DNA from 4 places in the Micromonospora sp. NPDC050397 genome. Region 1 is predicted to be linked to each of the others. Evidence: riboswitches for the same ligand, from Rfam matches in the RefSeq annotation. Region 1 holds a riboswitch; each other region holds the start of a gene.

Region 1 (5,453 bases):
GGCGAACGCGTTCAGCGTACGGGCGTGTCCGAGGAGCACGGCCAGGACGACCGCGAGGGCGGAGACGGCGTAGCCGAGGGAGGTCCAGTCGGACCGGCCGAGCGATCCGGACAGCCAGAAGGTGATCTGCTGGGTGGCGTGCGGGTCGGCGGCCCAGATGATGACGAACGAGGTGACGGCGGCGCAGAGTTGGCCGACCGCGACACCGGCGAGGATCATCCGGGTCGGTGCGAGCCGGCCGCCCCGGCTGGTCGCGGCGGCGATGACCAGGGCGAACGCCGCGAGCGCGCCGGTGAACGCGCCGCCGGTCAGGGACCAGACCGCCGACCCGAGTCCGGTGACGGTGACGGTGACCGCACCGAGGGACGCTCCGGAGGAGACGCCGAGCAGGTACGGGTCGGCGAGCGCGTTGCGGGTCAGGGTCTGCATCACCGCCCCGACGGCGGCGAGTCCGGCGCCGACGGTGGCGGCGAGCAGCACCCGGGGTAGGCGGATCTGCCAGACGATGTGGTCCCGCAGCAGCGGCACGTCGGAACGGAACACGCCCAGGTGGTCGCCGATCACCGCCCACACGGTGCCGAGGGAGAGGTCGGCCGGTCCGACGGTGACCGCGGCGCCGATCGAGAGCCCGAGCATGCCGGTCAACGCGACGACCAGTGCGGTGCCGCCCAGGACGCGCGCCCGGCCCGGCGCCGCCGTCGGCGCCGGGCGTGGAGTGGTCGTGGTGGTCAGCGCGTCACCCGGGCCGGCAGTGCGGTGAGTCCCTGGGCCAGGTGCTCGATGCCCAGGACGTTGCGGACCCCGGCGCTGGTTTCGGAGAACGGGATGACGACGAACCGTTTGTCCTTGACGGCCGGTAGGTCCCGCAGGGCGGCGTTGCCGGCGAGGAATTCCTGTTTGGCGGTGGCCCGGTCCCACTCGGCGTCGACGAGGACGATGACGTCCGGGTTGCGTTCGACGACCTTCTCCCAGCTCGTGTCGCCCCAGCTACCGGTGAGGTCGGTGAACTTGTTGGTCACCCCGACCGCCGACATGATGAGCTGCGGTGCCCCACAGCAGGCGCCGACGCTCGGCGCGTCGGTTCCGGCGTCCCACCAGAGCACCGAGATGTCCTTCGCGTCCCGGACGCCGGAGGCGGCCGAGGTGATCCGGGACTTCTGCGCGTCGATCAGCGCGGTCGCCCGTTCCGGCACTCCGAAGATCGCCGCTACGTCGCGGATCTCGCCGAACACGTGGTCGACGGTGAGCGGGGACGGGCGGGTCTCCTTCGGGCAGCCGGCCGGCGAGAGGTACGTGCCGACGCGCAGACCGGTGTAGGTGTCCCGTTCACCGACGCCCTCGTCGCTGAACGCGCTGGCGAACGAGGCGTAGACGAAGTCCGGGGCGGCCTCGATCAGCTTTTCCTTCGACGGGTACTCCTTGGCCAGCACCGGGATCTTCTGGTACGCGTCGGCGTACTCCGGCAGGATGGTGTCGTCGAGGTACGCGGTGCCGATCATCCGGTCCTGTAGACCCAGTGCCAGCATGATCTCCGTCGCGGCCTGGTTCAGCGTGACCACCCGCGACGGTGGCTGGGTGACCTGCACGGGCAGGCCGCAGTTGGTGAGCGTGACCGGTGCGGCCGACGCCGCCCCGGACGGGGTGTCCCCGGTTCCGGCGCAGCCGGCGACCAGCAATGTGAAGATCATCACGGCGGACAGTGGCGTGACAGCACGCCAGGACATACGGGGCCGCATCGCGCGCAGGCGCACAGGGACCACCTTCCAGCACCTCGTGGACGGGTCGGTACGTGTGCCGTGGCCGGTCTCCTGGCTGCCGGGAAACGCGTCTCCGGCCGGCCTTCCCAGGCTGGTGCCCAGTGACCTCGTACGACGAGGGCCGGAGACTTCCCGATCACAGTGGCGAGGGCCGCGCCGGTATCCCACCGGCTTCCCGAGCACCACGGCAGCGACAACATAGCGTCATCGGACAACGCGTGCCATATGACGAACACCATGTCCGTCGTCCCCGGCGCCCCGTCGCGGGCCGTACCGGAAGCGGTTGGCGACCGCCCGTGACCCGGTGGGGGCGTCCGTCTCGCGTACCGACGTCTGTTCGACCGTCACCCGTTCGGCCGGGGCCGCTGACCGTCGGCCGGCGACGTCCCGGCGAGCGGACCCGAGCCGGCCGACCGGCGCGCGAGCAGCAGGATGACCGCGAGGGCGGCCACCTCGGCCGCGGCGGTGGCGGTGGCGGCGCCGAGCGGCCCGAACCGTGGTACGCCGAACGTGACCGTGATGGTCAGGATCACCGCGAGCACGGCCATGGCCCTCGTCGCGCGGGCGAAGTCGCCGTCGCCGATCCAGTTGAACATCAGCGCCCGGCTGACCGCCAGGAACGGCAGCGCCAGCATGAACACGGCCAGCCAGGTGGCGGCCTCCCGGTGCGGCAGGGACAGCAGCGTACCGGTGAGCCAGGGCGCGAGCCCGGCGACCGCGATCGCCATCGGGACCGCGCAGACCAGTGCCATCGCCACCGAGAAGTGCGCCGGGTGCCTCGCGGATTCGAGACCCAACCGGTTGCGGGTACGCGCCACCATCGGCACCTGCAACGCCGACTGTACGACACCACCGATCGCCTGGTACGCGGTGACGAGCGCCCCGAAGCTGCCCATCACCGTGGGCGTCGCGACCAGCGACAGCACGAGGGTGGCGTACCGTGCCACGTACAGCTCGCCGAGGGCGAAGCCGAACAGGTGCCGGCTGGACCGGTATCCGGCGAAGGCGCGCCGCAGTGACAGCTCCCGGAACCGCGCGCGCCGCAGCGAACCGTCCCGACCGAGGACGAGTTCGCCGACGACGAGCTGGGCCAGCCCGGCGGTGGCGAGCGCGATCGTGAGCGGGACCCCGACCAGGACCATCACCAGCGAAGCGGCCTTGCTGCCGCACATCAGCACGGCGGTGGCCAGGAACCGCATCCGCCGGTTGAAGTCGGCGATCTGCAACTGTGCGACACCGTTGCCGAGCGCCACCACACCGGCCGCCACCAGCGCGGTGGCGCTGTATCCCCGGCCGGCGTAGAACTCGCCGATGACCAGCGCGCCGACGAGTACGGCGGGTACCACCACCAGGGCCCACTGGCTCCGTACGAGGGTGCGCTGTTCCTCGGTGCCGTTGAGGTACAGCAGGGCCGACCCGCCGCTGGCGCCGATGATGACAAACGCCAGCGCTGACGTCATCACCGTGTACGCCGCGATCTCGTCCGTCTGCCCGAACGACGCGCACAGTGCCAGGATCGCCGCGCTCAGCAGCCCGTTGGCGACAACGGCGCCGGCCGCGATCGCCGAGTTCCTGGCGAGACCACGGACTCCGGTCCCCGGGTTCGTGGGGCGGACGTCGGCGGTGTCACCGGTCGGCACGCCGGCCGTGGTTGGCACGACCCGTACTCTACGCAACGCCGGCCCCGGGGTGCGTTCGGCACGACCCGTGCGGGACGGCGGTTGGCCGTCGAGCCATCGCCGTTCGCGGGACGAGGTCGGCCACGCCCCCGGAGCTCGACACCGGCTCTAGGATCATTCCTCTCCCGGGACCGCCTCGTGGTCTACGGCACCCTCGACCTGGTCGCCGAACCGGCCGTTGGCGGCCGGAGCGGTTCTACCCCGAGTTGTACGGCCTGAGTCTCGACAACCAGGGCCATGTCCACAGTGGCTGGTGAGCGACCCGCGGGTGTGGCCGGCTTCCTCTAGGATCACCGGACCAGGCCAGGACCGAGACGTTGCGAAAGTAGGATTCATGGCGGCACCGGACCGACCGGCATCTGCCGGTATCGACCCCTCGAAGCCCAGCATCGCGCGCGCCTACGATGTGGTTCTCGGGGGCAAGGACAACTTCGCGATCGACCGCGCGGTTGTGGGCGAGATGCTCAAGATTGTTCCGCAGCTTCCCGAGGTGGCCGCCTACAACCGGCAGATTCTCAGCCGAGGCGTCCGCTACCTGGTCGAGGAGGCCGGAATCCGGCAGTTCATGGACCTCGGCTCGGGGTTGCCGACGCGGGAGAACACCCACCAGGTCGCACAGCGCTCGGCGCCGGAGGCCCGGGTCGTCTACGTCGACAACGACCCGATCGTGCTGGCCCACGGCCGGGCTCTGCTGGTGGAGAACGAGAACACCACCGTGGTGACGGCCGACCTGCGGGACCCGCAGGCCGTACTCGACGACCCCGAGGTCCACCGTTTCATCGACTTCTCCCAGCCGGTCGGCGTGCTCCTCGTCGGCATTCTGCACCACCTGCACGACAGCGAGGACCCGCGCGGCGTGGCCAAGGCGTACATGGACGCGGTGCCCTCCGGCAGTCACCTGTTCATGACCAGCTTCTGCGCCTCCTTCCCCGAGGCCGCCGCACTCGAGGAGACATATCTCAGCGTGCTGGGCACCGGGCGGTTCCGGACCCTGCCCGAACTCCAGGGCTTCTTCGGGGACCTGGAGATGGTCGAGCCCGGCCTGGTCTCCCTACCCGAATGGCGGCCGGAGTCCCCGATCGACCACGAGCTGACCGTGGCCGAACGCCTGATGGCCGGTGGCATAGCGCGCAAGCCGTGAGCGGTTGGGACAGCGGCGACCGTTCGGCCGCCGCTGTCCCAACCGGCCGGGGGAGGGTCAGCGGCGGCCCACGAAGACGCTCTTCGGGATGTGACCGGTCACGACCTGGGTACGGTCGACGACCTCGGCGCTGTGGTAGTTCACCGCGATCGAGGCGAAGGAGTACGCCTTCGGCACGGTCAGACCGTGGGTGGTGGCGAGGAAGTCGACGGTCTTCTCGACCGCGATCCGCGTGGCGCGGTCGAGATCCCAGTGGATGCCCATCATCACCCAGTGGTCGTCGGTCTCGGCCCACGGCAGTTCGGTCGCCACGTCCTTGACCAGCCTGATCCGGAACGTACCGGAGAGCGAGTGCTCGACGGCGGTGCCGCTGACCTCGCCGTCACCCTGACAGCTGTGCGGGTCACCGATGAAGATCTGCGCGCCGGACTGGAAGACCGGCAGGTAGAGCGTCGTGCCGACGATGAGGTCGCGGACGTCCAGGTTGCCGCCGAACTTGCCCGGGGGCGTCGAGTTCTGCACCCCGCTGGCCGGCGGTGGGGCGTCCTCGGTGTTGCCGACGAACTCGCCCGTCGGCGGTGCGACCGCGATGATGCCCATGAACTTCTGGGTCGGGATGACGATGCCGTCGGCGAAGAAGACGACCTCCTTGCCACGGTGGATGCCGGTGCGGTAGAGGTGGGTGCGGACATCGGGCCAGACGCCGGCCGGGAGACCGGGCGGGACCTCGGTCGGCATGTCGAGCCCCTCGTCCCCGGCACGCCACCCGGGATAGAACGTGGCCATCACCCCGCTGGTCGGGGCGGTGCTGTTGAAGCCGTACGGCACGCGGGTGTCGATGTCGAGGATGTCGATCGCGATGGTGTCACCCGGCTG
Region 2 (5,453 bases), on a different contig from region 1:
AGGTTCGCCTCGCGGCCGACGTGCACCGCCTCGCGCAGGTCCCCGGCCGCGACCGAGCGGGCACCCCGACGGGCCGCGGCGAGCAGGGTGGCGGGCAGGTGCACGCTGGTCAGCCGCCCGGTCGGCAGCCGGGCGCCGACCACCCGGCCACGCCGGGCGTACGCCGGGGAGCGGCGCCCGGCGTGCGCCCCGGCGCCTCGTCCGCGTACGGCCAGCGCCCTGGTCCGGTACGGGCTGGTCGCCGCGACCGCCGGCTGGTTGCCGGCGCCGGCCTGCTCGGGTTGCTGCTCCGGCGATGCCTGCTGGTCCGGGCCGGTCGACTTCGGTCCGGACCCGGGTGGCGGTGCGGTGTCCGGCGTGTCGGAGCGGTCCGGGACCTGCTCCGGTCCGGCCGGTGGACGGCCGCCGCCGGGACCGTTCGGAGGTCCGTTCGGAGGGCCGTCCGGAGGGCCGTCCGTCGGGTCGGACGGGTTGTCGCCGGGTGGGTTGTCGCCGGGACCGCCGTCGGAGCCGTCGTCCGGTCCGGCCGGCGGCTCGGGCTCCGGGTCCGCGTCGCCGCCGTGCTGCCGGAGCAGTTCCTCCAGCTTCTCCTGGTCGGTGCCGGGCGGGTCCAGCGGGTCCCGGCGCCGACGGTGTGGCAGGGCCAGCCTCGCGGCGGCGGCCACGTCGTCGGCGGTGACCCTGTCCCGGTCGTGCCAGGCGGCGAGTGCCACGGCGGTCCGGGCCACCACGATGTCCGCGCGGAGCCCGTCGACCCCGTACGCGAGACAGATCGTGGCGATCCGGTCCAACTCGGCGTCGGGCAGCCGGACCGAGGGCAACCGCAGTCGGGCGACGGCGATCCGCCCGGCGAGTACGGCGTCCTCCTCCACCCAGCGCGCCACGAACCCCACCGGATCGGTCTCGTACGCGAGCCGACGGCGTACCACCTCGGCCCGCGAGCCCGCGTCGCGCGGGGCGGCCACCGCCACCACCAGCCCGAACCGGTCCACGAGTTGCGGGCGGGGCTCCCCCTCCTCCGGGTTCATCGTGCCGACCAGCAGGAAGCGGGCGGCGTGCTTGACCGACACCCCGTCCCGCTCGACGTGTGCGCGTCCCATCGCGGCGGCGTCGAGCAGCAGGTCGACCAGGTGGTCCGGGAGCAGGTTGACCTCGTCGACGTAGAGCACCCCGCGATGGGCGGCGGCGAGCAGGCCCGGCTCGAACGCCTTCACCCCGTCGGCGAGCGCGCGTTGCAGGTCCAGGGTGCCGACCACCCGGTCCTCGGTGGCGCCGACCGGCAACTCGACCAGGGTGGCGCGGCGGCGTACGGCGGCGGCGCCGGGCTCGTGCGGGCCGTCCGGGCACGCCGCGTCAGGATTGACCGGGTCGCAGGCGAACCGGCAGCCACGTACCACGTCGACGTCGGGAAGCAGCCCGGCGAGGGCCCGTACGATGGTCGACTTCGCGGTGCCCTTCTCGCCGCGTACCAGCACCCCGCCGATCGCCGGGGAGACCGCGTTGAGCAGCAGGGCCAGTCGCAGGTCGGGCAGGCCGACAACGGCGGAGAACGGGTACGGCGGGGTCATCGCCCACTCAGGCGCGCAGAAGCCATGCTCATGTCCCTTCCGCGGGTGTCCACGCCCGCGTTGGCTGGGTGGTGCGAGCGGTCGGAGTCTCCTGACTCCCGGATCGACGCTTCCCCCCGACCTTCCGGCCGTTCGGCCGTGGCCCGTACGTGAGAGGTCACTCCCCGGTCACAGTGGCGGGACCGTCCCGGACTCGCACCGGGTTCCTCCGCGCACCGCTCGTGCTGGCCATGCTGTCCCACCGACCGGCCCCCCGTCAACGTGACCACCACGACGGCACCACCTCACGCCACCCCCACCCCGCCCCTCACGCCCCGCCCCTCACGCCGCGCCCCGCCCCTCACCCGATCGATCATGAAGTTGTCGCACGGATGGCGGACGAACCCCTGCGATAACTTCATGGTCAACAATTTTGGGCGGGGGTGCGTGGTGGGGCGCGGGAGTTGGGGGCGGTTGCTGCTGCTGGCACTGATCTGGGGCTCCGGATTTCTCTGGATCAAGCTGGCGCTGCGGGGGTTCACCCCGGTCCAGATCACCATCGTCCGGCTCCTGCTCGGAGCGGCGGTGCTGGCACCCATCGCACTGGCGCGAAGAATGCCCGTTCCGTCCGGGAGCCGAACCTGGTTCCACCTCGTGGTGGCGGCCCTGCTCGCCAACGTCGTGCCGTACACCCTGTTCGGGATCGGGCAGCAGACGATCGACTCGAACATCGCCGGCGTACTGAACGCCACCACGCCACTGTGGACGGTGGTGATCGCGCTGCTCGCCGGCGGCGAGCAGCGGGTGACCCTGGGACGGGCGAGCGGTCTCGCGGCCGGCTTCGCCGGGACGGTGCTGATCTTCACACCGTGGGAGTCGGCGACCGACGTGGCGAGCTGGGCGGGTCTCGCCTGCCTCGCCGCTTCCGCGAGTTACGGCGCCGGATACGTCTACATGGGTCGCTACCTCACCGGCCGGAACATCCCGCCGATTATGCTGTCCGCCTGCCAACTGGCGGCCGGCGCCGCCGTACTCGCGCTCGCCCTGCCCTTCGGCGGGCTGACCGCGCCGAACTGGAGCGCGGTGCCGGTCGGCAGTCTCCTCGTCCTCGGCACGGTCGGCACCGGACTGGCGTACGTGCTGAACTACCGACTCATCGGCGATCTCGGGTCGACCGCCGCCTCCACCACCACGTACCTCCTGCCGGTGGTCGCGGTGGTGCTCGGCGCGCTCGTCCTGGCCGAGCCGGTCACCCTACCGATGCTCGCCGGCATGGCCCTGGTCCTGACCGGGATCACCCTCGCCCAACGACGGGCCCCCGCTGCCGTCGCACCGCCGAGGACACCGCTTGCCACACCTCGGGAGAACCCCCGCGGCCTGCCGGAGTGACGTTCCGGGCAGGGCTTTCGCAGCCCACCTGGGATCGGATCTCGGGGCCAGGGGCCGTGACCTGTCCGGCAAGAGAAAGGTTCCAATCAGCATTGCCGGTATTCGACAGATCGCTCTCCGAAAGGTCCAGGGAACAGCAACCGGTCATGTTTTCACCATGCGGGAAACCGGGTCAGGGGTGAATACGGCATTCATCCACACTCACTCCGTGGAGATGCTTTCCAACCCCGACGCACGATCCGTACCGTAGCGAGTGGGCAATTAACGAAACGGACGGCACCCGCGCCAACGGATGCCGTCCTACTGACTCCAATTCGGCCCTCACGAAGCCCAACTGAAGGAGTTCCTATGACCGTACCAAACGGCGCTCCCGCTAGCCAGGACCAGCGGGGAGTCGATCCGCCACGAGCCGTCTCGTACATCGAGGCCGTCGGACGCCTTCTCTTGGCAGTCGCCTCCTTCGTCGCGGCAGTCACTCCTGTCGTCCTTGAACTGATCTGAACCCGCGAATCCTGCCGGCCTGAACCCGACAAACCTGCTGGCATGCCGCTCACGGACGTTGGCGCGGAATCAGTGCTCGATTTTCGCGCCAACTTCATGAGCAACAGATTGTGCCGGGATACCGGTGATCTCGACGTCCACCGCCAGGAGGGCACCGTCCAGCGGGCCTCGGGGATGCAGGGCGTGGTGCGCGCTGGTTATGAAGAGGCGACGCAGGTCTGGGCCGCCGAGGCAGACGCTGGTCGGTTGGGCTACCGGCAGGCGCAGTTCGCGCTCCAGGGTGCCGTCGGGGCGGTAGCGGCGGACCGCGTAACCACCCCAGAGGGCGACCCAGAGGTGTCCCGCCGCGTCGACCGTCATGCCGTCGGGCGCCCCCTCGGCTCCGGCGAGCCGGAGGAACGGCGTACGGCCGGAGAGGCCGCCCGTGCGGGGGTCGACGGTGAAGCGGTCCACCTCGCCCCGCGCGGTGTCGGCCAGGTACATGGTGGTGCCGGCGGCGTCGAACGCGGGGCCGTTGGTGATGGTGAGCCCGGTGACCGCCGGGGTCGGTGCGCCCGTGCCGTCGTACCGGTAGAGGGTGCCGGCGCCCGGGGTGGCGTCGTAGGCCATGCTGCCGGCCCAGAACCGGCCGTTCGGGTCGGCGACCGCGTCGTTCATCCGGGCCGGTGCCGGATTCTCGCTCTCCAGGTTGGCGAGCTGCCGGGAGCCGCCGTCGCCGCTGAGCAGAGCCAGTCCGGTGCCGGTGGCGGCCACCCAGTCACCCGGCCGGCCGGCGACCGCCGCCACCGCCCCGATCGGGGCGTCCAGCCGGCGCAACTCGCGCAGCGGCGCCGGGGCGTCGCCGCTGGTCTCGTACAACCGGCCGGCGAGCAGATCGACCAGGACCAGTCGGCCGTCCACCCAGCGGGCACCCTCGCCCAACTCGAACCGGTCGTCGCTCCACGGGGTCGGCTCGGTGAGCCGCATCGTCTCCTCCAGAGGGGTGCACGGTGTCGTAACGGGTCCGCCGATCACGGACCGGCGGCGTAACGGGGTAAGACGGGGTGGGTCAGCGTACGGCGCTGCCGGGGGCGTGGTCGAGCAGCGACAGTTCGGTACGGGTGGGCAGCCCTTCCCAGTCGCCCCGGGTGGCCACCGCGAACGCCCCGGTGGTGACCGCACGGTCGAGCCGACCGGCGACGTCGAGCCGGTCGAGCAGACCGGAGAGCAGACCGGCGACAAAGGCGTCCCCGGCACCGACGGTGTCGACCACCGGGACCGTACGGGCCGGGGCGTGCACGCTCCCCCGCTCGCTGTGGCTGGTCGCGCCCTGCCCACCGTGCTTCACCACCACCTCCGGCACGCCCGCTCCGAGCAGCGCGGCGACCGGGTCCGGACCGTCGGTCAGCACGGCCAGTTCGTCGTCGGAGGCGACCACCAGGTCGACCGAGGGCAGCAGCGGGCGGAGCGCGGCGGCGGCTTGGTCCACCGACCAGACCCGTTGCCGGTGGTTCACGTCGAGGCAGACCAGGGCGCCGGCGGTACGGGCGGCCTCGACCGCCGTGACCACGGCCGCGTACGGCTGCTCGCCGAGCCCGGCGGTGATCCCGGTGACGTGCAGGATCTGGGGTGTCCGGGCAGCGGTGAAGGCCGGGGAGACGTCCTCGGGACCGAGCCGGGAGCCGGCCGATCCGCTCCGGTAGTAGGTGACCCGGCTGATGTCGCCGACCCGCGCCTCGAACAGGATCAGGCCGGTGGGCGCGTCCGGGTCGACCCGGGCCAGGTCCAGGTCGACGCCCTCGGCGCGCAGCGTACGGCGGATCAGTTCGCCGGGCTCGTCGGCACCGGTCACCCCGATCCAGCGCACCCGGTGGCCGAGCCGGGACAGGCCGATCGCCACGTTCGACTCGGCACCGGCGACCGAGAGCGACAGGGTCCCACCGAGCCGCAGCGGAGCCGGGGCGCGGAACGCCGCCATCGTCTCGCCGAGCGTGAGCACGTCAACGCCGTACGTCGACCCGGCGCCGGCCGCCGGGC
Region 3 (5,453 bases), on a different contig from region 1:
TCGCGCTTGAACAGGTTCGACACCTGCGGTTCGATGCACTCGTAGCAGCCGGCGATCGAGGCGATCGTCGCGGTCGGTGCGATCGCGACCAGCAGCGAGTTCCGCAGACCGTGGGTGGCGATCACCGCGCGCAGCGCGGCCCACCGTTCGACCTGGGCGGGCTCCGCACCCCACAGGTCGGGGTGCAGCTCGCCGCGGGCGGCACGGGTTTCGGCGTACGAGGGGTGCGGGCCGAACCGCTCGGCGAGCCCGGCAGAGGTTTCGAGTGCGGTCAGGAAGACCTCCTCCTGCACCCGGGTGGACAGCTCCTTTGCCTCGGCCGAGTCGAACGGCAGGCGCAGCGTGAAGAACGCGTCCTGTAGACCCATCAGGCCGAGGCCGACCGGCCGCCAGCGCGGATTGGACGCCGCCGCCTGCTCGGCCGGGTAAAAGTTGATGTCGATCACCCGGTCGAGGAACACCACCGCCGTCCGTACCGTGGACCGCAGCTTCTCCCAGTCGACGCCATCGATGGTTATGTGCTCGCCGAGGTTGATCGAGCCCAGGTTGCACACGGCGGTCTCGGTGTCGCTGTTCACCTCCAGGATCTCGGTGCACAGGTTCGACAGGTGGATGGTGTTGCCCGGAGCGCCGGTCTGGTTCGACAGTCGGTTCGAGGCGTCCTTGAACGTCATCCACCCGTTGCCGGTCTGCGCCAGGGTCCGCATCATCCGCCCGTACAGGTCCCGGGCCTTGACCGTCTTGACGGCCTTCTTCTCGGCCGCCCGGTACGCCTCGTCGAAGGCCTCGCCGAAAAGGTCGGGCAACTCGGGGGCGTCGGACGGGTCGATCAGCGACCAGTCGCCGTCGGCCTCGACTCGCCGCATGAACTCGTCCGGCACCCAGTTGGCCACGTTGAGGTTGTGCGTACGCCGGGACTCCTCGCCGGTGTTGTCCCGCAGTTCCAGGAACTCCTCGATGTCCGGGTGCCACGGCTCCAGGTAGACGCAGGCCGCGCCCTTGCGTCGACCGCCCTGGTTCACCGCCGCCACCCCGGCGTCGAGCGTCTTGAGGAACGGCACGATGCCGTTCGACCGGCCGTTCGTACCCCGGATCAACGCACCGCGACCACGTACCCGCGACCACGAGATGCCGATACCGCCGGAAAACTTCGACAGCTTCGCAACCTGGTGGTAGCGCTCGTAGATCGAATCGAGCTCGTCACGTGGGGAGTCGACCAGGAAACACGACGACATCTGCGTGTGCCGGGTGCCGGAGTTGAACAACGTCGGTGAACTCGGCAGATAGGCCAGGCTCGACATCAGCCGGTAGAAACCGATCGCCTCACCCGGTGTCTGCGACAGGCCGCAGGCCACGCGCAACAGCCAGTACTGCGGCGTCTCCACCACCAGGCGGGACTCCGGATGCCGCAGCAGGTACCGGTCCGCGACCGTACGCAGCCCGAAGTACTCGAACCGCAGATCCCCCTTCCGGGTCCACGGCATCGTCCAGCTTGCGGGCATTACGCGCGACGAACTCGGCCGTGTCGTCCCCGATCAACCCGAGCTGGTGCGCGTGGCGAATCGACTGACTGAAGCTGGCCACGCCCTGCCCACGAACCTCCTTGTCCACGTACGCGGCCAGCAACCGCGCCGCGAGCTTCGAGTACTGCGGCTCCTCGCCAATCAACTCCGCGGCGGTCTGGATCGACAGCTTGTCCAGCTCAGCGGTGGTCGCCCCGTCGTACAGGCCGCTGATCGTCTTCGTCGCCACCCGCAGCGGATCCACCTCGTCCAGGTCTCCGACCCAGCGCTCCACCGCGCGGACAATCTTGTTCACGTCGACTGGCTCGGTGTCGCCGTTGCGCTTACGGACCTGCATCACGTGCCGGCGCTGTTCCGGTACCGCCTGTTCGAGCAGACCCTGCTCCCGTGTTGGCGTCATGTCCCCCTCCTCATGCCTGTCCACGAGGTCGACGGACGCGCAGGGGGAACGCCACTGTTCGCCTGACGGCGTGCCTGCCACGACGGACCGGCTGATGGCGTCGGCCGTCCCACGCGACCTTCGACCGCCACACGCGTCGCGTGCGGCGCGCTGGCAGGTCTTCGGACTCGCGGGCGTCGTACTCGTACCTACTGGCCATCGCTTCCCAGACCCAGTACGGGTCCAGTGCTGTGTGACGGCGGTCGTTCCCACTCACCGCTGCGGGGCAGTCCCGGACTCACACCGGGTTCCCTCTTGCCTCGGCCACCGCGCGGAGCGGCGGTCGAACCAGCTGCGAGAGACACCATATATGGGCGCCAGGCTGAATCGGCAACACCAGATGTCGTGTCGGGCGTGTCGCGGCGCACCGTCACCACATGGTGCCCCGGGTGATGCCTCCCGGTCCCGACGGCGTACGGTGCAGAGCGTTGGCCGAACACGGGGCGGCCGGCATGTCTCGAACGAGCGCGCCGCTGAAGTCGAAGCCGTGCCCGATCAGACGACGGTGGTCCTGGCTGAGCTCGTGACGGGCCGCCCACGGGAACCTCGGCTACCGGTGCCGCGCTACCGCTGTACGGTCTCGTTTCGCCTCGAAGGTTCACCCTGGGTCAGCGACGGGTGCAGATCCGTCGAGATCGGCGTTCCGTTTGCCCTCGATGCGGGCCACGCGCCAGATGGTGAGGGCGGCGACCCAGGTCAGCGCGAAGAGTCCGACGATGACGTACCCGACGAGGTTGAGATTGAGGTTGCCGATCGCCGCGAGCGGACCATGTTGGATGTCGAGCTTGTCGGTCAGGATCGAGATGAGTTCGATGATGCCGATCATGAGCGCCACCGCGACGGAAAGCCCGGTCAGGGTGATGTTGTAGTAGACCTTGCGGACGGGTTTGGCGAACGCCCAGCCGTAGGCGTGGATCATGAGGTAGCCGTCGATGGTGCTGAGCAGGCTCATTCCGGCGGCGAAGAGAATCGGCAGGGTCGGCACCGCGTACCAGGGCAGGCTGAAGGCGGCGGCGCCGCCGGCGAGGACGAGGAGGGAGACCTCGGTGGCGGTGTCGAAGCCGAGTCCGAAGAGCAGCCCGATCGGGTACATCTGCCAGGGGCGGGTGACCGCGCGGGTCGCTCCGGCCAGGATCCGGTTCATCAGGCCCCGGTTGTTGGGCTGCTGTTCCAGGGCCGCCTCGTCGTAGGCGCCGTGCCGCATCCGGCGAAAGACCCTGATCACACCGACGAGCACCACCAGGTTGAGGATGCCGATGAGGTAGAGGAAGACGCCGGAGACGGTGGTGCCGATCACCCCGGTCGCGGTCTGTAGTGCCGAGGAGTCGTCCTGTACCTGTCCGGCGAGCGCCCGTACGCCGATCCCGAGCAGGAAGCAGAGCCCGAACACGACGTCGGAGTGACCGAGGGAGAACCAGAATCCGACCGAGACGGGTTGCTGGCCGTCGGTCATCAGCTTGCGAGTGGTGTTGTCGATCTCGGCGATGTGGTCGGCGTCGAAGGCGTGCCGCACGCCGAGGGTGTAGGCGGTGACGCCCAGGCGCGATTCATCGGTGGATACCCGCTGGTCAGCGTGTGGCCACTGCCCCGACGCCCGATGGTCCACCGGAGCGGACACCCGACGGGATTGTGTTCGGGGCAAGCATTTCCGCCACAACCGGGGTGAACTCGGCGACGTGCCGCCAGATTCGGGGTGCCGCAGCGGCGGCGGTCGCGACGGTGGCATCGGTCTGGCGAAGGAAGGCGAGGTGACGGCAGGCGTGCACCGCGACGTCCAGGGGGCGGATCTCGGTGGGGGAGGGGGCGAGGGGATCGTCGGAGCCGAGCACCGGTGCGGGTGCGACCGGCGTCGTCGCGGCACCCGGCCGGGGGTCGGGTAGAGCGACGTAGGTGACGATGAGGTGACGGTCGGCGAAGCGCCACGAGGTGGAGTGCAGGAGCCCGTCGGGATGCCCCGACGGCAGCTCGGCCAGCGACCGCGCCACGGCATCGGGATGTTCACCCCGCAGGGGTGCGGAGATGACGCGAAACCGCAGGCCATCCAGGTCGGCACTGATCAGGAGCACCTCGACAACAACGGTCGTCGTCGGTGCGGCGGCGATGCGCGGTGACGATGGCACCTGATCAGCTTAGGAAGAGGGTCGTTCCGATCTCGGTGGGTCCCGGAGATTCACTCCGCCGAGAACCGAGCGGGACCGTTCAGCCCTCAGCGGATGCGGCCACCTCCCATCCCGTGCCGGCCTCGGTGTCGTTGACGACCAGTCCGGCGGCTGTCAGAGCAGCACGGATGCCGTCCGCAGCCTGGTACGCCTGCTCCGCGCGGAGCTGGTCGCGTACGCGAAGGAGCGGTTCCACCAGGGGGCGAAGCAGTTCGTGTGGGTCTCGGAGGCCCACGGCGGCGGCGTGGCCGAGCCGGACGATGAGGCTTCGCAGCACGGCGCGAGCCTGGGTCGTGCCTTCGTCCTCGTCGGTGTCCGCCGCCCAGACGCGGATCGTCTCCTCGAGGTCGAGAATCACCGCCACCATGTCGTCGGCTGCCCCGGCCAGTCGGGCTACCTCGAAGCGCCGCTCGCAGTCCAGTGTCACGTCTGGCAGGGGTAGTGGTTGCGCTGCCCGCGAGGGTTGGACCGGGACCCGGCTGGTCGCCGTCGGCGCGCGTAGGTCGCCGCGGGTTAGCGCGCGCAGCTCGGTCAGAGTCAGGGTGGCACCGGCCGGTAGTACGTGGCTGCGGCCGGCGCGGCGTACTGTCATGCCACCTCGGCCGGTGATTTCCACGTCGCCGCTGAGCAGGTCGAGAACCACCGCGGTGTGTTCGTCCACACCGAGGATGGCCGCGTCGTCGGACAGGTCCTGTTCGAGGACGGTGAGGCGCCGTTCGCCGAGGTACGAGTAGCGGGTGTCGTGGGTGCCGCCCTCCGTGTTGTTGTAGTGGGGTATCACCACCACCTTGAGGTCGAGCCCGGCGAGCAGGTCGAGCCCTTCGCGCCAGTGCGGTGCGGCTCCGACCTTGTAGATTTCGTAGACCGGAACGGCGAGATACCCCATCGTGGCGGCGGCTGCGGAGGCGAACACGGTCGCCCCTCGCGGACGTCGTACCCGCTCGGCCAGGGCGGCGGCGACTGGTTGACGGTGCCACTGGTCGAGGGCGTAGGAGGGGCTTCCCGGACCGGAGAAGAGCCAGTCTGCGGTCCGCACCATGGCCAAGCCCCGATCGGCATCCGACCCCGCGGGTGCTCGACCGCGCATGCCCGGCGCGACCGACACCCGTAACCCGACACTGTCGTGAAAGTAGTGCTGCGCGCGAGCGGAGATGTCGGCGACATTTTCCTGAAAGCCGTACGGCGTCTCGAGCAGCACCGCGTTCGGTCGGTCCGACGGCAACTGGTCGACCACTGCGCGGTGGACACTGACCATGGTCGGGCTTGTCTCACCGGAACCCATGATGACGAGCAGTGCGCACTCGGTCCGCTGCATGAGCTGCCTCCTCGGCC
Region 4 (5,453 bases), on a different contig from region 1:
TCTGACCTGGTACGGACCATCGCTGGCCGAGGCCCGGGAGATCCTGACGGCCCAACTCGCCGAACCGGTCACCGCAGCGGGGCGAAAGTGACCGCCATGATCCCTCCGGTGCCGCGAGTCACCGGGTGCACGGTGACGGTCTGCCGCGACTGCTGCTGCGGCAGTAGCCGCAAGCATCCGGGAGTCGAGCACGACAACCAACTGGAACGGTTGCGGAACGCGGCCGGCGACCATCACCGGGTACGCGTGAGCGACTGCCTCGGGGTGTGTGAACGCTCGAACGTGGTGGTCGTACAACCGTCACCGGGCGCCCGACGACGCGGAGCGAGGCCGGTCTGGGTCAGCGACGTCCTCGACGAGGCGACCGTCGACGCGGTCACCACCTGGATCAACACCGGAGGGCCCGGCGCCGCTCCTGCTCCGGCGACGCTGGGTCCCAGGATCTTCCGGCCAGGGTCACCCGGCACGGACTGACAACGACCCGGTTCACCGAGCTGCGAAAGCCTCACCGGCCCGCCACGCGCGATCGTCGGGGCGCCCGGCCAGGATGGCGGCGAGGATCTCCGCCCCGTCGATGACCCTGGGGCCGGGGCGGTTGAAGTAGGCGGGCCCGTCGACCACCCACACCTGCCCGTCACGGACCGCCGGCAGTTCGGCCCAGCCGGACTGCGCGGTCGCCACCGACAGCTCGTCGAAGGTGCGCTCGGGGGTGAACCCGCAGGGTCCGAGCACCACCACGTCGGGAGCCAGGTCCGACACCACCGACCACGGCTGCGGGATGCTGTGTGCCCCCGGCCCGAGCAGCGAAGGACGGCCACCGGCGTAGGTGACCTGTTCGGGCACCCAGTGCCCGCCGGGCATCAGCGGATCGAGCCACTCAACGAACAGCACCGACGGGGAGCCGGGAACCGGTCCGGGCAGCGCGGACAGGCGGCGCTCAGCATCCACCCGGATCTCACCGGCTCTACTCTCGGTGCCGGTGAGCGCGGCCACGGCGTCGACCGTATCGAGGATCCCGCCGATGGTCCTGGCCTCCAGGGACATGACCCTGGTATCCAGATCGATCATCCTGACCGCGTCGTTGACCCGGCCGTAGGAGACCGCGCAGACGTCGCATAGGTCCTGGGTCAGGATGAGGTCCGGCCGTAGCTGCTCCAACAGGGCAAGGTCGAGCTGGTACACCGATGACCCCCGGTGGGCGTCGCCGCTGATCGCCGCCGAGATCTCCCGGCTCGTCAGTTCCTCCGGCAGGGAGGTGACGGTCACCGCCGGAATGCCGGCGAGTTCCCCCGGTGGCCAGTCGCACTCGTGCGTACGGCCGAGCAAGTGGCCGGTCGCGCCGAGCATGGCGACGATGTCCGTGGCCGCCGGTAGCAGTGAGACGATACGCACACCTGCGTGCCTACCAGGCACAACCCGCTCACGTCCATTCCACCAAGCGGGACGGCGGCGGCTATCATCTGCCTCAGCGCTGGTTCGCCCGGGCATCGTCCGGGCGTCGCAAGAGGGAACCCGGTGAGAGTCCGGGACTGCCCCGCAGCGGTGAGCGGGAACGACCGCCGTCACAGGCACTGGACGCGTGAGCGTCTGGGAAGCGACGGCCAGTAGGAGACCGGGGTCAACCCCGGTCGCGCCCGCAAGTCCGAAGACCTGCCCGCGCCGCGCGCACGACCGTGCGCGCCACCGCCGGCCTCGCGGGTGGGCCGGGCGGACTGTGCGCCAGCGTGCCCTGGCGTCGCGCCTTCGCGACGTTCGGGGTGGTCGGTGCGGTCTGCCCTCCTCCGGGACGCCTCGACCGCCCGGAGAACACCAGCATGCTCACCGAATCCAGCCCTGCGATCACCGGACGCTCCCCGTCGGCCTCGCAGCTGACGCTGTCGCAGATCATGGACCAGCATCACACGAACCTGATGGGCACCGTACACGGCGGCCGGATCCTGAACCTGGTCGACGCGGTCGCCGGTGTCGTCGCCGCCCGCCACTCCGACGGCCCCGCGGTCACCGCAGCCATCGACGAAACCGCGTTCCTCCAGGCCGTACGCGTCGGCGATGTCGTTCACGTGGACGCCCGCATCACCTGGGCCGGCCGGTCCTCCATGGAGGTCGCCGTCACGGTGACCGCCGACCGTTGGGACCGGGCCGTACCACCGACTCTCGTCGCCACCGCGCACCTGGTGATGGTCGCCGTCGACGACACCGGTCAACCCCGACCCGTGCCCGCCCTGCTACCGGAGACCGACGATGATCGTCGCCGCTATCAGGAGGCACAGATCCGTCGCGAGCACCGCCTCGCGCTACGCCGTGCCCTCGCCACGCAGGCCGACATCCGATGAGCCTCACCTGGTACGTCTCCGTCGGCACACTCGCCGGTTACCTGGCCGCGATCACCCTGTTCATGCTCACCCCCGGCCCGGACATGCTCTACGTCCTGGCCAACGCCACCCGCTACGGCATCCGGGCCAGCGTCGCCGCGGCCCTCGGAGTGGCCGTCGGCGAAGCCGTCCACGTGGCCATCGCCGTCCTCGGCCTGTCCGCGATCATCGCCGCCTCCCCCATGCTGTACGCGACCATCCGATACACCGGCGCGGCGTACCTGATCATCCTGGGATTCCTCGCCCTACGACGCCCCACCACCCCGACCGGAACGTGGGGCAGCGGAACCACCGGCGGCGTCGACCTCGTCCGAGCCGCCACACGTGGCCTGCTCACGAACCTGCTCAACCCGAAGATGATCGTGTTCACGATCGCCTTCCTGCCCCAGTTCGTAAACACCGGCCGGGGTCATGTCACCGCCCAGCTACTGATACTCGGAGCCATCTTCGTCACCATCCAGCTCGCGGTCGACCTCGCCCTGGGGATCACCGCCGGCCGGTTCGCCGGACGCCTCGCCGACGGCCGTACGGCACGCGTGCTGCATCGCGTCAGTGCCATCGTGTTCGTCGGGATCGGCATCCGTCTCGCCCTCGCCTGACACCGCTCGCCAGCCACATCCGCCACCGCCAGCTCACCCCTCGAATCGGCCCAAGGAGACCTGATGCGCAAACTACTGGTGATCGGTGTCGGAGTCGGCGACCCCGACTTCCTCACCATCCAGGCCATCAACGCGCTCAACAGCGTCGACGTGTTCTTCGTCCTCGAACAAGGGTCCGACCACCACCGACCTCACCGAAGCACGGCGACGAATCTGCGAACGTTTCATCCACGACAAGCGGTACCGCACCGTGACGGTCACCGATCCGACCCGCGACCGAACCGCGCCGGAATACCCCACCGCCGTCCACGACTGGCGACAGGAACGGGTGAACAGCCTCGAATAAATCATCGCCGCCGAGCTCGACGAGCATCAGACCGGCGGATTCCTCGTCTGGGGCGACCCCTCCCTCTACGACGGCACCATCAGAGTCATCGGAACCATCATCACCCGTGGCGCACTCACCCTCGACTACGACGTCATCCCCGGCATCAGCAGCGTCCAGGCGCTCGCCGCACGACACCGCATCACCCTCAACCGCGTCGCCAGTCCGGTACACGTCACCACCGGACGCCGACTCGCCGAGGGACTGCCGAACAACACCGACGACATCGTCGTCATGCTCGACGCCGACCTCGCCTGCAAGAACCTGCGCGCCGAGAACATCGAAATCTACTGGGGCGCCTACCTCGGCACGGACGACGAGATCCTCGTCTCCGGCAAACTCGGCGACGTCATCGACCACATCGAACAAACCCGCCGTGAACTCCGACAACGACGCGGCTGGATCATGGACACCTACTTGCTCCGCCGCAACCCGCGACACGAGGCCCCATGACCACGCACACACTGCTCGTCGCCCGATCGGTGACCCACACCGGTGGCCACGATGCCGTACACCGGCTCGCCGCCGAGGTGACCAGGGCGTTGGACCGACCGGTTCACGCATGTTTCCTGGACGGGGCGGCGCCGTCGTTGCACGACGCGCTCGACGCCGCTCAAGAGCAGGAGGCCACCGAGGTCGTACTCGTTCCGACCCACCTGCCGCCCGACCGGCGCCTCGACGTCTGGCTCCGCCGCGCCCACGCCGACTGGGCCACCAGCCGGGCCGACGGCCGACACCTGCCAAGGGTCTCGGTCAGCACACCGCTGGCCAGCGCACCCGCCCTGGTCACCGCCATCATCGCGACGCTCGACGAACCCACGACGCCCCTGGACGGCGATCCCGGCCCGTTCCGGAGCCCTGTCTGGTCGGCCATCACCACACACCGGCGACACGTGCTGGTCTGCCGCGGGCCTCGCTGCACCGCGTACGGCGCCAACCGAACTGCGGACGCCCTCACTCGCGCCCTCACGGCGAACACGCTCGGCGACGACGATGTGCTTGTCACCGACGCCGGCTGCCTCTTCCCGTGCAACCTCGGCCCACTCGTCGTCGTCCACCCCGACGACACCTGGTACAGCCACGTCGACCCGGAACTCGCCAAACGAATCGTCACCGAACACCTTCTTCACGACCGGCCCATCAACCATCGGATCAGCCGCCGGCGTTAGCGTCTTCGAGACGTTCGACGCATGCCGAGTCGACGGAGTTGGCTCGCCGCGCCCCAATCAAGACCGCGTCCCGGATCGACGGGCCGGCGCCGTTCGCCCGACGAACCGCCGAACCGATCACCGTCGCCGGGGTCGCTCGGCCACAGCACCGGGGCATCGCCAGGGTCGAGATCAGCGTGGATGGTGGAGCGTGGCGCGAAGCGACCCTGCTACACGCCCCCGGCAATGGCCCACCCTTCGCCCAACGCACGGTCGACGGTGGGTTTACTCGCCCTGTTCCAGGCCGGTGGGTTGAGCCCGGGAGTCATGAATAATGTAGTCGACCGGCCATGGGAGTTGCGGTGAGTGTTTGTCCGCAGCTCCCATGGCCGCCACAAGAAGCGCCGTGAACCCGCTGATCGCTACACTTTCATAATCGAACGGGACGATTACTTCGGCAGTGATCGAGCCGCCTTCCGCATCGACCTCGGTCCAGAGATTCTGGACCGCCCCGCGATCTTCTGCGACGGATAGCTCATCGAATATCCGCGCCTCTTCGTCATGCAGCTGCTCTGCGGATAATCGCACCCCGTCCCGATCGCGCGGTGCGACCCGTAAGGTGATGCGAACCCGCATTTTGCGTCTGGTTCCTCTCGATGTCCGGCCAACAACGGAGTTTCCGCGCCCAATTGAGCAGTTGCCCTCTACCCCCGCAACGGGTCGCGGACTACACCTCCGGCTCAGTCCTGCTTTCGATGAACGGACCGGGTCGGCCGCATCACATCAGAACTCTTCCAGGTACTTGGTTGGATGCCCGGACGTGGAGCCCTTTCCTCCGGAATAACGTCCAGCGCCAGTAGGTACTGGATCACGCCGCGGCTAGCACGGGAGTGCGACGGTCATCGGAGCCGGTCGTGGCTGTCCGGCAGGTGGCGCCGATGCCGGTCGA

Evidence for each region. Region 1 has a riboswitch for cobalamin ahead of ACI2K4_RS25925 (ABC transporter substrate-binding protein). Riboswitches for the same ligand answer to the same signal wherever they lie in the genome.
Region 2: linked by a shared signal. The riboswitch ahead of ACI2K4_RS24225 (VWA domain-containing protein) and the one ahead of ACI2K4_RS25925 (ABC transporter substrate-binding protein) in region 1 are both predicted to bind cobalamin.
Region 3: linked by a shared signal. The riboswitch ahead of ACI2K4_RS29040 (ribonucleoside-diphosphate reductase subunit alpha) and the one ahead of ACI2K4_RS25925 (ABC transporter substrate-binding protein) in region 1 are both predicted to bind cobalamin.
Region 4: linked by a shared signal. The riboswitch ahead of ACI2K4_RS29145 (acyl-CoA thioesterase) and the one ahead of ACI2K4_RS25925 (ABC transporter substrate-binding protein) in region 1 are both predicted to bind cobalamin.

What each region holds. Positions count from the first base shown of each region.
Region 1 is NZ_JBJDPS010000009.1:180,882-186,334, reverse strand. It holds gene ACI2K4_RS25930 (FecCD family ABC transporter permease) at 1-636, opposite strand, end outside; gene ACI2K4_RS25925 (ABC transporter substrate-binding protein) at 729-1,688, opposite strand; cobalamin riboswitch at 1,781-1,959, opposite strand; gene ACI2K4_RS25920 (lipopolysaccharide biosynthesis protein) at 2,102-3,415, opposite strand; gene ACI2K4_RS25915 (SAM-dependent methyltransferase) at 3,771-4,577, shown strand; gene ACI2K4_RS25910 (acetamidase/formamidase family protein) at 4,635-5,453, opposite strand, start outside.
Region 2 is NZ_JBJDPS010000007.1:235,611-241,063, reverse strand. It holds gene ACI2K4_RS24225 (VWA domain-containing protein) at 1-1,568, opposite strand, end outside; cobalamin riboswitch at 1,653-1,777, opposite strand; gene ACI2K4_RS24220 (DMT family transporter) at 1,968-2,936, shown strand; gene ACI2K4_RS24215 (SMP-30/gluconolactonase/LRE family protein) at 3,507-4,403, opposite strand; gene ACI2K4_RS24210 (sugar kinase) at 4,486-5,453, opposite strand, start outside.
Region 3 is NZ_JBJDPS010000013.1:2,342-7,794, reverse strand. It holds partial or broken gene ACI2K4_RS29040 (ribonucleoside-diphosphate reductase subunit alpha) at 1-1,923, opposite strand, end outside; cobalamin riboswitch at 2,058-2,270, opposite strand; gene ACI2K4_RS29035 (HoxN/HupN/NixA family nickel/cobalt transporter) at 2,561-3,580, opposite strand; gene ACI2K4_RS29030 (hypothetical protein) at 3,531-4,082, opposite strand; gene ACI2K4_RS29025 (hypothetical protein) at 4,162-5,436, opposite strand.
Region 4 is NZ_JBJDPS010000013.1:30,679-36,131, forward strand. It holds gene ACI2K4_RS29130 (helical backbone metal receptor) at 1-91, shown strand, start outside; gene ACI2K4_RS29135 (hypothetical protein) at 133-474, shown strand; gene ACI2K4_RS29140 (ABC transporter substrate-binding protein) at 487-1,392, opposite strand; cobalamin riboswitch at 1,456-1,673, shown strand; gene ACI2K4_RS29145 (acyl-CoA thioesterase) at 1,815-2,333, shown strand; gene ACI2K4_RS29150 (LysE family translocator) at 2,330-2,971, shown strand; gene cobF (precorrin-6A synthase (deacetylating)) at 3,321-3,809, shown strand; gene ACI2K4_RS29160 (CbiX/SirB N-terminal domain-containing protein) at 3,806-4,525, shown strand; gene ACI2K4_RS29165 (hypothetical protein) at 4,790-5,140, opposite strand.